Regions from separate parts of the Bacillus sp. JJ1122 genome, predicted to be linked through region 1. Evidence: predicted binding sites of a transcription regulator. Region 1 holds the regulator's gene; each other region holds the start of a gene.
The links. Region 1 encodes Rex, which represses fermentation and respiration genes when NADH is low (regulators of the CRP and FNR family bind a similar motif). Its sites were predicted from a motif close to TTGTGAAATATTTCACAA; they were not measured.
Positions count from the first base shown of each region.

Region 2: V7201_RS10745 (YwiC-like family protein) is a predicted target of Rex. The motif match lies at 1,829-1,846, and genes of this name have one in related genera.
Region 3: V7201_RS19300 (nitrate/nitrite transporter) is a predicted target of Rex. The motif match lies at 3,624-3,641, and genes of this name have one in related genera.

Region 1 covers NZ_JBALQL010000028.1:16,274-21,167, forward strand. Annotated here, with positions in the region: gene groES (co-chaperone GroES) at 1-23, opposite strand, end outside; gene V7201_RS16950 (CPBP family intramembrane glutamic endopeptidase) at 458-1,189, shown strand; gene V7201_RS16955 (YdiK family protein) at 1,193-1,393, shown strand; gene V7201_RS16960 (redox-sensing transcriptional repressor Rex) at 1,425-2,081, opposite strand; gene moaC (cyclic pyranopterin monophosphate synthase MoaC) at 2,109-2,603, opposite strand; gene V7201_RS16970 (ABC-F family ATP-binding cassette domain-containing protein) at 2,773-4,701, shown strand.
Region 2 covers NZ_JBALQL010000019.1:1,322-6,215, forward strand. Annotated here, with positions in the region: gene V7201_RS10735 (molybdopterin molybdotransferase MoeA) at 1-1,026, shown strand, start outside; gene mobB (molybdopterin-guanine dinucleotide biosynthesis protein B) at 1,014-1,541, shown strand; gene V7201_RS10745 (YwiC-like family protein) at 1,905-2,618, shown strand; gene V7201_RS10750 (Crp/Fnr family transcriptional regulator) at 2,842-3,534, opposite strand; gene argC (N-acetyl-gamma-glutamyl-phosphate reductase) at 3,761-4,795, shown strand; gene argJ (bifunctional ornithine acetyltransferase/N-acetylglutamate synthase) at 4,807-4,894, shown strand, end outside.
Region 3 covers NZ_JBALQL010000035.1:126,205-131,098, reverse strand. Annotated here, with positions in the region: gene cls (cardiolipin synthase) at 1-510, opposite strand, end outside; gene moaA (GTP 3',8-cyclase MoaA) at 754-1,770, opposite strand; gene V7201_RS19300 (nitrate/nitrite transporter) at 2,020-3,519, opposite strand; gene V7201_RS19295 (Crp/Fnr family transcriptional regulator) at 3,900-4,598, shown strand; gene V7201_RS19290 (TIGR04053 family radical SAM/SPASM domain-containing protein) at 4,771-4,894, opposite strand, start outside.

The sequences.
Region 1 (4,894 bases):
CGATCACCTAATGGCTTGATCAAGTGAATCAACCTCCTCAAATATATGTAGATTAGTTTTTTATTAGCACTCTCCTCAATCGAGTGCTAACACAATTTCTATATTAATGAATCTCTATTTTTTTTGCAAGCATGAAGTCCAATTTTTTTTATAAATTTTATATAAGGTTCCATGCCAGAAATCCAGTGACAGCAAGGACTATATTTCGTTCCCTTTCTCCAATGTCCGACAGCAGATTTCTTCAAATTTTATTATTAAGCTTGTTTAAAAAAGACCACCTTAAAGAGTATGCGGCCCCCGCGGAAATTTAACCAATTATTTTAAGCAGCATCCTGCGATTTGAACTTTCAAGCTGCTTACTAGTAAAATGGAGAGATAACATTGCGGAACTTTTATCATATTAAAACGTATATAAAGTCATTACGTTTTTGAAAAGGCCTAAAAGGAGTTTTTCATATTGAAAAAAGAATACTGGTACATTATCATCGCCTATATCGTCATGCAGCTTTCAAGCCTGGTCGGCATTCCGCTCGTAGCCTTTATAGGTAAGGGTATGGGCAAAAGCCTTAAGGAAATGGAAACCCTATCGATTCCTTTCTGGCTTGTCATCAGTTTTACCCTTACATTGATCATCGTGCTGCTTATTTTACGGAAAGAATCCAAGATGCAGGCAGATTTGCGCGGAATGGCATCGCCAGCAAGCTCGGCTGCCTGGGCCGTTGCAGGGGTATTCCTGGCATTATTGGCTCAATCCTTTGCAGCCAACATTGAAAGGCTGCTCGGAATCGAAATGGGCTCTGAAAATACTCAGGAGATCATCAACCTCATTGAGAGCTTCCCTGTTGTGATTCTTGTCAGCTCGATCATCGGGCCGATTTTGGAAGAAATCGTCTTCCGTAAAATTATCTTCGGAAGCCTTCATAAGAAAATGAACTTCTTTTTTGCCGCATTGATCAGTTCAGTGATTTTTGCGCTTGCTCATATGGAGCCCGAGCATGTCATCCTTTATTCGGCCATGGGCTTTACCTTTGCATTCCTTTATGTAAAAACTAAGCGCATCATCGTTCCAATCATCGCCCATGTCACAATGAATACGTTCGTTGTCCTGCTTCAATCCGTATTCAGGGAAGATATCGAGAGAATGATAAGAGAAGCAGAAAAAATTCAAAGCTTTATTGGGGGACTTTAAGTTATGAAGCAATCGCCTTTATTTTCAGGCATTGTCTACATCTTGCTAGGCAGCTTGTTCACCTACTTCGCCATCCAGAATGTCAGCGAAACCGGATGGGGATTTTTCACTTATCTCCTCGTTATGCTCGCGACCTTCGACTTCGGTTCCGGCATCCGGATGATCCTGCTCCATCTCAAACTTAAACAAATCCAGAAAAAATAGCCTCTTCATCCCGAAGAGGCTATTTTTCATATCATTCTTCTGTGTCTGTATTGGTCGGATAATGCTTTAGGAAATAAATTAATGATTGCAGTTCTACAGACAGGTCAATATGGTGAATCCTGATGGAGTCCGGTACATTCAATCGTGCAGGCGTAAAATTCAGGATTCCCTTGATATTCGCCTGGACTAATCGGTCGGTAATAGGCTGGGCTACCGCAGACGGCACGGTAAGGATGGCCACCTGTATGCCTTCCTCGACAACTTTTTTGTCCAGCTCATCCATGTGATAGACAGGCACGTCACCCATAACGGTGCCTACTTTTGCCTCATCCACATCAAAAGCTATTTCGATTTTCGTATTATTATTTTTTGAGAAATTATAATTTAAAAATGCTGTTCCAAGATTTCCGACCCCGATCAGTGCTACTTTGGTCAGCTCGTCCTGATCAAGTGTCTTTCGGAAAAATGTCAGGAGATAATTCACATTGTAGCCGTACCCCTTTTTACCTAAGGCTCCAAAATAAGAAAAATCCCTTCTGATTGTCGCTGAATCCACTTTTACCGCTTCACTTAACTCTGCAGATGAAACCCTTTGTTTACCTGAAGAATGTAAGTTCAATAAGAAACGGTAATAAAGCGGCAAGCGTTTTGCGGTTGCCTGCGGAATTTTCATAGGTTCGTTCATCATTCTCCATCCTCCACCCAATCAAAATTTCTATTTAAGCTTCTCTTCTCTCTTAAAATCGCCATTTTTCCCGCCGGTTTTTTCGACTAAATACGTCTTGCCGATCACCATGCCTTTGTCAACGGCCTTGCACATATCATAAACAGTCAGCGCACATGCTGAAGCTGCTGTTAACGCTTCCATTTCCACCCCTGTATTCCCTTTTGTTTTAACAGATGCGGTGATATTTAAAATATAGTCATTTCCATTTTGCTCCCAATCGAAGCTAAGGTCAATGCCTGTTAATGGAAGTGGATGGCACATTGGAATGATTTCCGACGTTTTCTTGGCCGCCATGATGCCCGCTACCTGTGCAACTGCCAGTACATCCCCCTTTTTCATCTTATTTTCTGTGATTCTTATATATATATCTTCATTCACAATTATGCTTGAATGGGCGATTGCCGTGCGGACCGTCACATGTTTATCACTGACATCCACCATTTTTGCTCTGCCTTCTTCGTTAAAATGCGTAAATTCTGCCATGTTCATGCTCCCTTCAAACAAATGATACACTATTTTCACAAAGTTGTGTGTGAACTTTGTTGCTGAGTTCACAAATTCCTTGTCATTCCTTGTCTTTGGTGGGTCTCATATATTGCCGAGCGTATGTGAATGGGTTACACTATCTCTAAGGCAATAGAGGTGAATAATAATGATACTATTACAAGTTAATCAGCTGACAAAATATTTCGCTGCTGATCTTATTTTATCGAATATAAAGTTTGAAATACAAACCCATGACCGTGTTGCCTTAGTCGGCCGCAACGGAGCGGGTAAATCGACTCTGCTGAAGATTATCGCCGGGCACGAGGCGCATGACAGCGGCGAAATCATCCGTCCTAAAGGGACGACAATCGGGTACCTGGCACAGAATACTGGTCTCGAATCCGAAAAAAGCATCTGGGAAGAAATGCTTGGCGTTTTTAACCATCTGCATTCCATGGAAAAAGATCTGCGCCGGCTTGAGGAAAAAATGTCAGACCCTGACATACTGACAAACCAGACTGAATATGACAGAGTTCTCAAGGAATATGATCTTTTGCAGGTCCAGTTCAAGGAGCAAGGCGGTTATCAATATGAAGCCGACATCCGCTCCGTGCTCCATGGCCTGAACTTCCATTCCTTTGATTATTCTACAAAAATATCCACATTAAGCGGAGGCCAAAAAACAAGGCTTGCTCTAGCTAAGCTCCTTTTGACCCGCCCGGATATTTTAATTCTGGATGAACCGACAAACCACCTTGATATCGACACTCTTTCTTGGCTTGAAAAATACCTTCAGGGTTATGATGGCGCAATCCTGATTGTTTCCCATGACCGTTACTTCCTTGATAAAGTCGTTAATCAGGTATATGAAATTTCCCGCCATCAGCTGGCAAAATTTCCGGGGAACTACAGCTCTTACTTAAACCAAAAAGCTGAAAACTACGAACGGGATATGAAGCTTTTTGAAAAGCAGCAGGATGAGATTTCAAAGCTCCAGGACTTCATCCAGCGAAACCTTGCTCGTGCTTCCACTACTAAAAGAGCTCAAAGCCGCAGGAAACAGCTAGAAAAGATTGACCGGATGGACAAGCCGCTTGGCGATGAAAAATCCGCCACCTTCAGTTTTCAGATTGAACGCCAAAGCGGAAACGATGTCCTTAAGGCTGATTCACTCGCTGTAGGATATAGTAATGACGTCGTTTCGGAAAATATCTCCTTCAATCTATCTCGCGGCGATAGCACTGCCTTAGTTGGACCAAACGGTGTCGGCAAATCAACCTTGCTAAAGACAATCGTTGAAAAGCTCCCTTCGATCGCCGGAAGCGTCCACTATGGTTCAAACGTATCGATCGGTTATTATGACCAGGAACAAGCTGAGCTAAGTTCAAATAAAAAGGTACTAAACGAGCTTTGGGACGAATATCCACTTAAGCCGGAAAAAGAAATTCGCACGGTTCTCGGCAATTTCCTCTTCTCAGGCGACGATGTATCAAAAATCGTTTCAACGCTCAGCGGCGGTGAAAAAGCACGTCTGGCACTCGCCAAGATGATGATGCAAAAATCCAACTTCCTGATTCTGGATGAGCCAACGAACCACTTGGATTTGGACAGCAAGGAAGTGCTAGAGAATGCACTGATCGATTACCCGGGCACAATCCTTTTCGTTTCCCACGACCGTTATTTTATAAACAGGATCGCCACAAAGGTCATTGAGCTCGACCGCACTGGCGCTACCGAGTTCCTGGGTGATTATGATTATTACATCGAGAAAAAGCTCGAACAGGAAGAGCTGAAAGCACTCGCAGAACAGTCAGCAAAAGCTTCAAGCAGCGCTGTAGATTCTTCTAAACAAGACAAAAGCTCCTATCAGCAGGATAAAGAATCAAAGAAGCTGGAACGCCAGCGCAAACGGCGCATGGAGGAAGTGGAAGCAGCGATCGAGCAGTTGGAGCTTGAAGTAGCTGAATACGAAGAACTCTTATGTGATCCTGATGTCTTCCAGGATCACGAAAAAGCAGCCGATATTAACAGCAAAATTGAATCGGCCAAAGAGAAGATCGATTTATTGATGGAAGAATGGACAGAGTTGGCTTAAGAGAGTACAAATAGAAGAGTATGTGCCGGGCGGCGAGATGTCGCCCGGTTTTTATTTGCATATAATAGTTCTATTCTCTGTCACTGGAAAGATCCTTTTGCGTTCGTCAATATATCGGGTATTTCGCCAATATATATAAATTTTCGTCTAATATATTGGATTTCCGCTAATATATTGGGTTTTCCGCCATTAT
Region 2 (4,894 bases), on a different contig from region 1:
GTTGACCATATTGGAGCAGGCATGCTGACTGATAAAGAACTTGGCCCTAACCAGGCTGTGAGGATCATGACAGGAGCGCAATTACCCGTTGGTGCTGATACAGTTGTCATGTTTGAATTGGCAAAAGAAGTCGAGAGAGACGGAAAAAAATATATGGAAACAAAGCGCAAGCACAATAAGGGTGATAATGTCTCCTACCGTGGCGAGGATGCAAAGGAGGGGGAGGTGCTTGTAAAAAAGGGTACTTTTATCAATCCAGGGATCCAGGCAATGCTAGCGACATTCGGCTATGCAAAAGTGCCTGTGGCTAAAAAACCGGTGATCGGGCTTTATGCAACCGGAACCGAGCTTCTGGAGGTTGATGAACCTCTAGAGCCTGGGAAAATCCGAAATAGCAATTCCTATATGATCTCGGCTCAAATCCTGCGTGCAGGAGCAGAAGTGAAATACTTTGGACAGCTGCCTGATGATTTCGATACATGCTTCGAAGCGGTCAGTAAGGCAATTGCAGAAGTGGATTTATTCATCACCACTGGTGGGGTTTCTGTGGGAGATTTTGATTATCTGCCTGAAATTTATGCCAAGATGGGTGCCGAGGTTCTTTTCAATAAAGTAGCGATGAGACCAGGAAGCGTAACAACAGTAGCTCAGATGGATGGAAAGCTTTTATTTGGACTATCTGGAAATCCATCTGCCTGTTATGTAGGCTTTGAACTGTTTGCGCGACCAATTATCAGGACAATGTTATTTTCCGAGCTGCCGCATCTAAGAAAGGAATTAGCCATATTAGACGCTAATTTCCCAAAAGCAAATCCGTTCACCAGGTTTGTCAGAAGCGCATTGACAATCCAGGATGGAAAGCTCGTTGTAACTCCGAGCGGTCTCGATAAGTCAAATATCATCATGAGTTTAGCAGGCGCGAACTCGCTGATGATCCTTCCTGGCGGTACAAGAGGCTTTGAACAGGGGATGGAAGTTGATGTTCTTATGCTCGAAGATCACACAGGCAGTGAGTGGCCTTGGTAAAACCGGTCATTTTCCAGATTGCAGGATACCAGGACAGCGGCAAGACGACATTAAGCCTAAAGCTAATAGAACATTTATCCGCATCCAGGCTGAAAATTGCTACAATCAAGCACCATGGTCACGGTGGTAAGCCAGAGGTGGATGAAACAAAGGATTCGGGACGCCATATTGCAGCAGGTGCAGCTGTCTCCCTAGTTGAAGGAGAAGGCAGGGTCCTTATCCAGGCAGAACAAAAACAGTGGACTCTTTTGGAAGAAATCGAGATGCTTTCTTTCTTTAAACCAGATGTGATTCTAATTGAAGGATACAAAAACGAGAAGTATCCAAAGGCTGTCATTCTTAGGGACAAGGGAGATCTGGAGCTTCTTGAAAAACTGCCATGTATTAAAGTCATTTTTTATCGTGATGCAAGTCTGGCAAGGCATTTCATGGACCAAGACATCCCATCATTTGATACAAGTGATGAATCTGGTTTTACCTGGCTAACCAATTGTATTAGAGCCGATTTCACATAATTATTAATGAAACTTTATGTAATAGCGCAAAACATTCAATATGAAAATAGAGGCTGAATCTTTTTGTTCAGCTTAGCTTGTCGACAAAGTTGCAGGTCACAGATCAGTTATTGAAAACCTGTTATAATTCCCACACAAGATGAGAAACTGTAAACAAGCTCAATTTAATCGGGTTTATCAACAGTCAGGGCTGAATCTTTTGGTTCAGCTTTTTTTGTATTTGCAGGAATGCATGAAAAAGAACGTATTTTGACAGTTCAATGACATTCGATAAATGGAAAAGTGATATGTGATAAGCTTCACTTATTTGATGTAGAAATTATTCTATATTTAAGTCAGGAAAGAACAAGGGAGTGTTGATTCATGAAGTTATTTATGCCAAAACAACACGGAGCCTGGGCTATGCTGATCATCCCTTTCTGGCTTGGAGCAGCGGCAAGTGAAGTAATCTGGCAGCATGTCCCGTTTTTCATAGGCTGGATATTATTATATTTAGCAACATATCCACTGTTATTGATGTTTAAAAAGAAGAAAATTTCACTTTATCGCAAATGGGTGCTTATCTATATGATTCCAGCCCTGGTGTTTTTGATGGTTCCGTTATTTACAACGCCATCCATAGCTTATTTTGGATTTTCGATGATTCCATTCTTTATCCTCAATGCTTATTTTTCAGCAAAAAATAAAGATCGGGCACTAATGAATGACCTCAGTGCAATCATTGTTTTTTCGATAGCTGGGCTGGCCAGCAGTTATCTGCCTGGCGCTGTGATTAACGTAAAAGCAGTCCTTGTATTTGCAGCTTCCATTTTATTTTTTACAGGCAGTACACTCTATGTAAAAACGATGATTCGTGAAAAGAAGAATCAGAGCTTTAAATGGATATCATGGACCTATCATCTCCTTGTACCAGCTTTATGGCTGGCTGCAGGCGAGGAGACTGTTGCAGTGGCAGCAGTCCCAAGCTTAATTAGGGCGGTTTTACTATATGGAAAACCAGTATCGGTTACGAAAGTAGGTATATATGAAATAATAAATGCTGCATTGTTTTTCATTATTATGTTGTTTTCAATTTAAATAGAAAAGCAGAAGCTGCCCGAATGTGCTGGCAGCTTCTGCTTTTTTGCTTTGGCTCTGTTAAACTTGTCTGTTGATTTCCGCTCCAGGCACTCGCTTTCCGCGGGGCGTCAGGTGAGCCTCCTCGTCGCTTCGCTCCAATCAACAGGTGCTAAAATCAGCAATGTCTTTTAAAATAGCCTTGCCTAAAAATATCAATAAAAACTATACATAAATAACATCATTATTCAATATTACAAACTTCAGCAGGGCAGCTTTCACAATCTATTTCTCTTTTAAGCCGATTCAATGCATGAACAGTGATGTAGCCCTTATCAATGGAAATGCTATTATTTCTCCTTAACTCGCTCAGCAGTCGGTTGACTACCTCGCGGGATGTGCCGCAAAAATTGGCGAGCTCCTGGTTTGTCAAGGAAACATCGATTTTAATTCCTTCGTCCGTCACCACACCATAGCTGTTTGCCATCCGTATTAATGTCGAATATAAAGCACCTTTCTTGCCGTGCAGAACAAGATCCCGAAACCTTGTTTGTGATTTTCGGTGCTGTAATGAAAGCCATTTTACTAATTCCAGCGCGAGCGCATTATCCTTCGCAATTTCATTCTCCAGATTATCCTTCTGGATTACTGCTACAGTTCCACTCTCGGAGGCTTTCGCAGTAAGTAAATGGCTTGATGCAGGGCTGAACAATGATAGCTCTCCAACCAATTCACCGGCTGAGCACATTCTGATTGTCAGTTCACGACCGTCAGCAACCATCTTGCTGATCTGGAATTTGCCGCTTTGAATAATATACAGCTCACTTGCGTTATTTCCTTCCTCAAAAAGAAATGAGCCTTTTTCAATTTTTTTGATCCTATGAACCTTTTCGAATACTTTATTCAGCTTTGGTGACATGATTGTTGCAGCCTGCATGTTAATACCACCTCATGTACGGCAGGTCATTTATACTCCTGTCCGTATAAAAAATTAATATAATTATATTGTAAAGCATATTAAGCCAGCAATAAAATTGCGAATTGTTCACATATTGTTAATAAATTTGTTGCGTTTTGAAAAGTGAATTCTTATAATTAAAAGAACATAATTAATATTTATTAATATTTTTGGTTATTTATACATTTCTAAAAGGAGGAGAAAAGTGAAAGCAGCTATCATCGGTACAACAGGATATGGGGGAGGAGAGCTGATTCGCCTCCTGGCAAATCATCCCCATTTCACAATCCATTCGGTCCATACGACGAGAGATGAAAAACCAGTATCCGAAGAATATCCACACTTAACTGGAATTTTTGATAAAGTCCTTACAAAAATTGATATTGAAAAAATCGCTGAGGAAGCGGATGTTGTATTTCTGGCAACACCTTCAAAGGTTTCTGGGAAGCTTGTTGATTCATTTTTCGGTACCAAAATTAAGATAATTGATTTATCTGGAGATATGAGACTGAAAAAAGGAGATTCATATAAAACTTGGTATGGTCATGATCCGGTAAATGACTCGATTCTAGCTGAGGCCGTTTATGGTCTAAGTGAATGGCATAAAGATGAGATCAAAGATGCGAGGCTTCTGGCTAACCCTGGCTGCTATCCGACTGCAGCGCTTCTGGGGCTTGCACCTGTTCTCGAGGAAAAATTAATTGATCAGTCGAGCATCATTATCGATGCTAAATCAGGTGTGTCGGGTGCTGGAAGATCTCCTTCAATGGGTACGCTATACGCTGAATTGAATGAAAATTTTAAAATTTATAAAGTCAACGAGCATCAGCATATTCCCGAAATTGAACAGCAGCTTAGCAAGTGGAATGGCGGCCAGGTAACTATTACATTCAGCACACACTTAATTCCTATCACAAGAGGGATCATGGCGACCATGTATGTTCAGCTTAGGAATGAAGTTGATACAGAAAGATTGCTAGATTTATATGAACAAACCTATCATACACACCCGTTTATCAGAATTAGGAAAGAGGGAGTTTTTCCTGCAGTAAAAGAAGTGAAAGGCTCGAATTTTTGTGATATAGGCCTGCACGCGGATCGGCGGACCGGGAGGCTGACAATCGTTTCTGTCATTGATAATTTAATGAAAGGGGCTGCAGGCCAGGCTGTCCAGAATGCCAACCTTATGTTTGGTATAGAGGAAACGGCAGGTCTTGGATTGATACCCCTGTACCCATAAAGGAGGATAACATGTACCAGGCATTAACTGACCAGAACTTAATTAAAGAAATGACGGATGGCGGCATCCTTAGTCCAAAAGGGTTCCTCTGCGGCGGTG
Region 3 (4,894 bases), on a different contig from region 1:
ATAATATTCAATGTGAATGAATTTTTGAGCTTCCTTCAGCTTCTTCTTAATTTCCGAGAAAGTTTCGTCCCCATTTTTAAGGATCTTTGCTTTTGACCCTGTAGTAATGGGTGTGAATGATGCATTCTTGGCATACTGCGCAAAGCATTGCTGATTATCGATTAAGAAGGATAAGTCACGAGACTCTTCCTTTCTCATTATTTTTTCCCATTCATCCCGGTCCCGAGTTCGCTTACTTTTGTATAAATAACCCTTTAAGTATAGCTGTCCGGAAAACAAGTAAAAGAAATAACCTACTACTGGAAATAGGATCAAGACATACATCCACATCAGTGTGTGTTGAGCAGATCGGTTTTCCAGCACCAGCGAATAGATGCTGATTAAAATAATGACGGCATAAACGATAATGGCTCCACTCTTGACAATTTGGCTTAAGCCAGTGAAAAACACGATATAAATGCAGGCTATCAAAATAAATACAAATAAAAATTCTATTCTTCTTTTAAGCATTCAGGCATTCTCCAAATCATAAATAAGATATATTAGATTCTGTCTATACCCATAATCCAGTTGTTCGGAAACATAGTATGCCCATTATTAGCTTTGAGAAAAGCGGTTGCACCTTAATTTCTTCAATCAAGGCTTGGGACTTCAAATACATCATATGGGATATAAAAAGATTTTCCTCTCAAAGATCGCTATCTCCGCATACAATAATCCCCTTTTAAAAAGAAAAAGACCCCCGAAGGAGTCTTAGCCGCCTATATAAGACATTTCAATTTTCTTTCTGTTTGCAACTGTTTCCGCTGTCCGCTCATCAGAGTATCTGTCCGTACGATGGTTCCAGATATCTGTTATGCGTGCCCGAAGTTCTTCATCGGTAGCACCGTCTCGCATGAAATCACGGATATCATGGCCATTTCCATTGAAGAGGCAAGTGAACAATTGTCCGTTTGCCGATAGCCGCGATCTTGTGCAGCTCGAACAGAAGGACTCTGAAACTGATGAAATGAATCCAACATTTATATCAGTACCTTTGTAGCGGTATTTCTTTGCAACTTCCCCGTAGTAATCAGGGTCTACCCTCTCCAAATCAAAATGCTCGCTTATAATATCAAACATTTGCTTCTTTGTGATAACATCATCCATTTTCCAGCCATTGGTGCTGCCTACATCCATGAATTCGATGTAGCGTAACTCAATGCCTTCCTTTTTGCAGAATTCAGCCATAGGGAGAATTTCAGAATCATTGAGCCCTTTTTTAATGACAGTATTGATTTTCACACCTAAGCCAGCTTCTTTAGCTGCTTTTATGCCATCGAGCACAGGGCCAACGCCCACATTCCGGCCGTTGATTTCTCCAAAAAGCTCATCCTTCAAGCTGTCGAGGCTGACATTGACACGCTTCAACCCAGCAGCTCTCAACTGTTTTGCATATTTTGGCAGAAGAACTCCATTTGTTGTTAAGGCAATATCTTTTAGGCCCTCAATCTCATTCAGCTTTTGGACGAGAATCGGAAGATCCTTCCGAAGCAGAGGCTCTCCGCCAGTAAGCCTGATTTTTTCAACCCCAAGTTCAATGAACAATTTTGCCACTCGTTCAATTTCTTCATAAGTCAAAAGCTCACTTTTAGGTAAAAAAGCAAAGTCTGGTCCGAATATTTCTGCAGGCATGCAGTACTGGCAGCGGAAATTGCAGCGATCTATTACTGAAATACGCAAATCTCGTAGTGGTCTATTTAACTGGTCTTTGATTATGTTTTTTACCATATGCGTCAACTCCAATTAGAGAAGTAGGATAAGTGATCAATATCAGCTACAAATGCAATTCATCTAATATTCTCACACTAACATGATTAGTCCTCTATTTAAATAGTAGATTTTCTTTATATATATATATTACAACATAAAAACTGCCTGGGTAGTGTTTTTTACCCTTAATTGTCATGATGTTGTCAATTTATAGGGAATGGAAAAAACTGCATTAAACCATTTAATGCAGTTTTTAAAAGAGCTATATTATTTGTTTTTCAAAGTTAGCTCACTGAACATGCCGACAAAATTCTTTATTTCTCCTGCATCATTTTTTACAGGACTGATTGTCAGCCACTCAGGATAAATCGTGCCATTCTTTTTCTTGTTCCAGATTTCTCCCTGCCAGAAGCCATTCTCTTTGATCGCTTTCCACATATCATTGTAGAAGTCTTCTTCATGCTCACCTGAACGAAGAATGCGCGGATTCTTCCCGATAATTTCTTCCGGGGTATAGCCTGTCACCGTAGTGAAGGCTGGATTAACTTGTTCGATATTTCCTTTTACATCCGTGATCATGACACCTTCAATCGTATGGTCAATAATATTTTTTGCCAGGCTTAATTTGTCCTGGTAATACATCCAGAATACGATGATCAAGCTTGCTAGTGCTACTTGTGATAATGCCATGAATCCAATTGCATAGTGTCCAGTCAGGTTGAACAAGAATGCGAGCATTAGCGGAGGGAAGAAGCCTCCCAATCCACCCATTGCAGAAACGATACCATTCACGATTCCTGCCTGTTTGGAAAAATAGAGCGGGACAAGCTTGAAGATTGTTCCATTACCTATTCCTGCACAGATGGCTACTGCCAGGCAGCCGATCGTGTAAAGTGTCAGAGATGGCATGAATGATAACAAGATTCCTGAAATCGTCAAACCGGCAAATACAAACATCAAAATGATGAAAGAATTGAATTTATCTCCCAGCCATCCTCCAATCGGCCTGAAAAATGTTGCAAGTGCGATAAAGCCAGCAGTTCTTAGGCCAGCATCCACTTTTTCAAGATCAAAATGGGTTACAAGGAAGTTAGGCAAATAGATTGTAAAGGCTACAAAAGATCCAAAGGTCAGGAAGTAAAATAAGCTCAATGCCCATAGCTTTTGATTTTTATAGACGCTCTTTATTTGTTCTCCTAGAGGTGTGACTACTTTTGGTTCCTTCTTATCTCCAAGCATGAAGTTCAGCAATGCAAAGGCAAGCATCAGGATCAAATACAACTTGACTGTTGCCTGCCATCCGAGCTGGGAGGCGAGAACTGGAGCTGAGAAAGTTGAGATTGCAGTCCCGAGGTTACCAACTCCATAAATACCGTTGACGAAGCCGTGGCGTTCTTTAGGATAATATTTTGGCAGTGATGTAACACCTACTGAGAAAACAGCTCCACCGATTCCTGCAAACAATCCGCCAATCAGCAAATCCGTATACGAATCAGCAAGACTGATGAAATAGATTGGGAAAAGCAGCAATGTAAAGCTGATAAAGAATAATTTTCGGGCACCATACTTGTTTGTCCAGTATCCAATGGGAATCCTTAAGACAGAACCTAGAACAACAGGAATTGCTGTCGCCATAGCAATCTGGTTTGCTGACATTTGGATATCCTCTTTTATAAATGGCATTAATGAGGATAAGATTACCCATACCATGAACCCCGCTATAAGACTGAGTGTTTGCAACGGAAGCTGAACTTTTTGTGTTTTCATTATTTTTTCTCCCCTTTGAGCTTACTAATTTATTTCCCTAATGGCTTTGAAATTGTCATAGCAGCTTTCTATGGGTAAATCGTAAAAAATTCACAAGCTTTTAGATGTGACGAACTTCACACCTATTTGTATGTTCAATAAACCGTCACAGATGTCTTCAAACATGTAAATTATCTGCCTTTGTTTATCGATATAATAAAATTAGAGCAATTTGTTTCGAAAATGTGAACAAAAAGGTCCTAGAATGTGACGACATTTTGACACTTACCGTTCCTGTATTTAGTTAACACTATGCCGGTGTTATTATTGTGACAATAAATACTTTGACACGTGAGCCAGACATTAGTTTTACCTCTTAAAAAATGAAAAGGGTGATGACCATGCTACATGCACATAAAGTAACTCATTCGATTGAAATCAAAGAATTGCTCCAGTTTGCTGACAGGACGATCCAAGTTAAAAAGGGATCATATCTGTTCCAGGAAGGCATGGAAGCAGAGGAACTTTATTTGATTCTTGGAGGTAAGGTCCAAATCAGCAAGGTCACACAAGATGGCCGTGAGCTCGCCCTTAGAATTTGCGGGGAAAACGATATTTGCGGCGAATTGACTTTATTTACGGATGCTCCAAAATATCTTCTTAGCGCCCTTATCATAGAAGATGCCAAGATTGCAGCCATCAGAAAAGATGTCATTGAAAAGGAAATATTCCAGAATCCATCGCTTGCATTCGAATTCATGAAATGGATGAGCGACCATTTCCGCAAAACACAAACGAAGTTTCGCGACCTTGTACTGAACGGAAAAAAAGGTGCATTGTTCTCGACACTGATTCGTATGACAAACAGTTACGGTTTGCAAAAAGACAACGGCATCCTCATCGACCTTCCGTTAACAAACCAGGAGCTGGCGAACTTCTGCGGCACTTCTCGTGAAAGCACGAATCGAATCCTGAATGAGCTTAAGCGTGAAGAAATCATTTCAATCAAAAAAGGTAAAATCCTTGTACACGACGTTGACTATTTACGTCAGGAAATCGGCTGTGAAAACTGTCCGGCAGTGTTTTGCAGTATAGATTGATATTCATTTACAATTTGAATAAGAAAACGAGTGAGGCTGCTAGCTTCACTCGTTTTTTTTAGTGGATGGGTAAGAAACGGCTGTTGATTTAGGTTGCAGAGAATTAAAATCACTATAGCCTTAGCATAGCCTATTGATTAAGCTCCAGCGCCATGGCGTTGGAGCTCTCATTTTAACTTTGTTTCTGTTTTCTCAACACTTTAGGAATGTAAACGCAGAATGGTTCACTTTCCAGATAGTCACCGGTCATAGCATAGGCGCGTGAACGGGATCCGCCACAAACATGCCTGAATTCA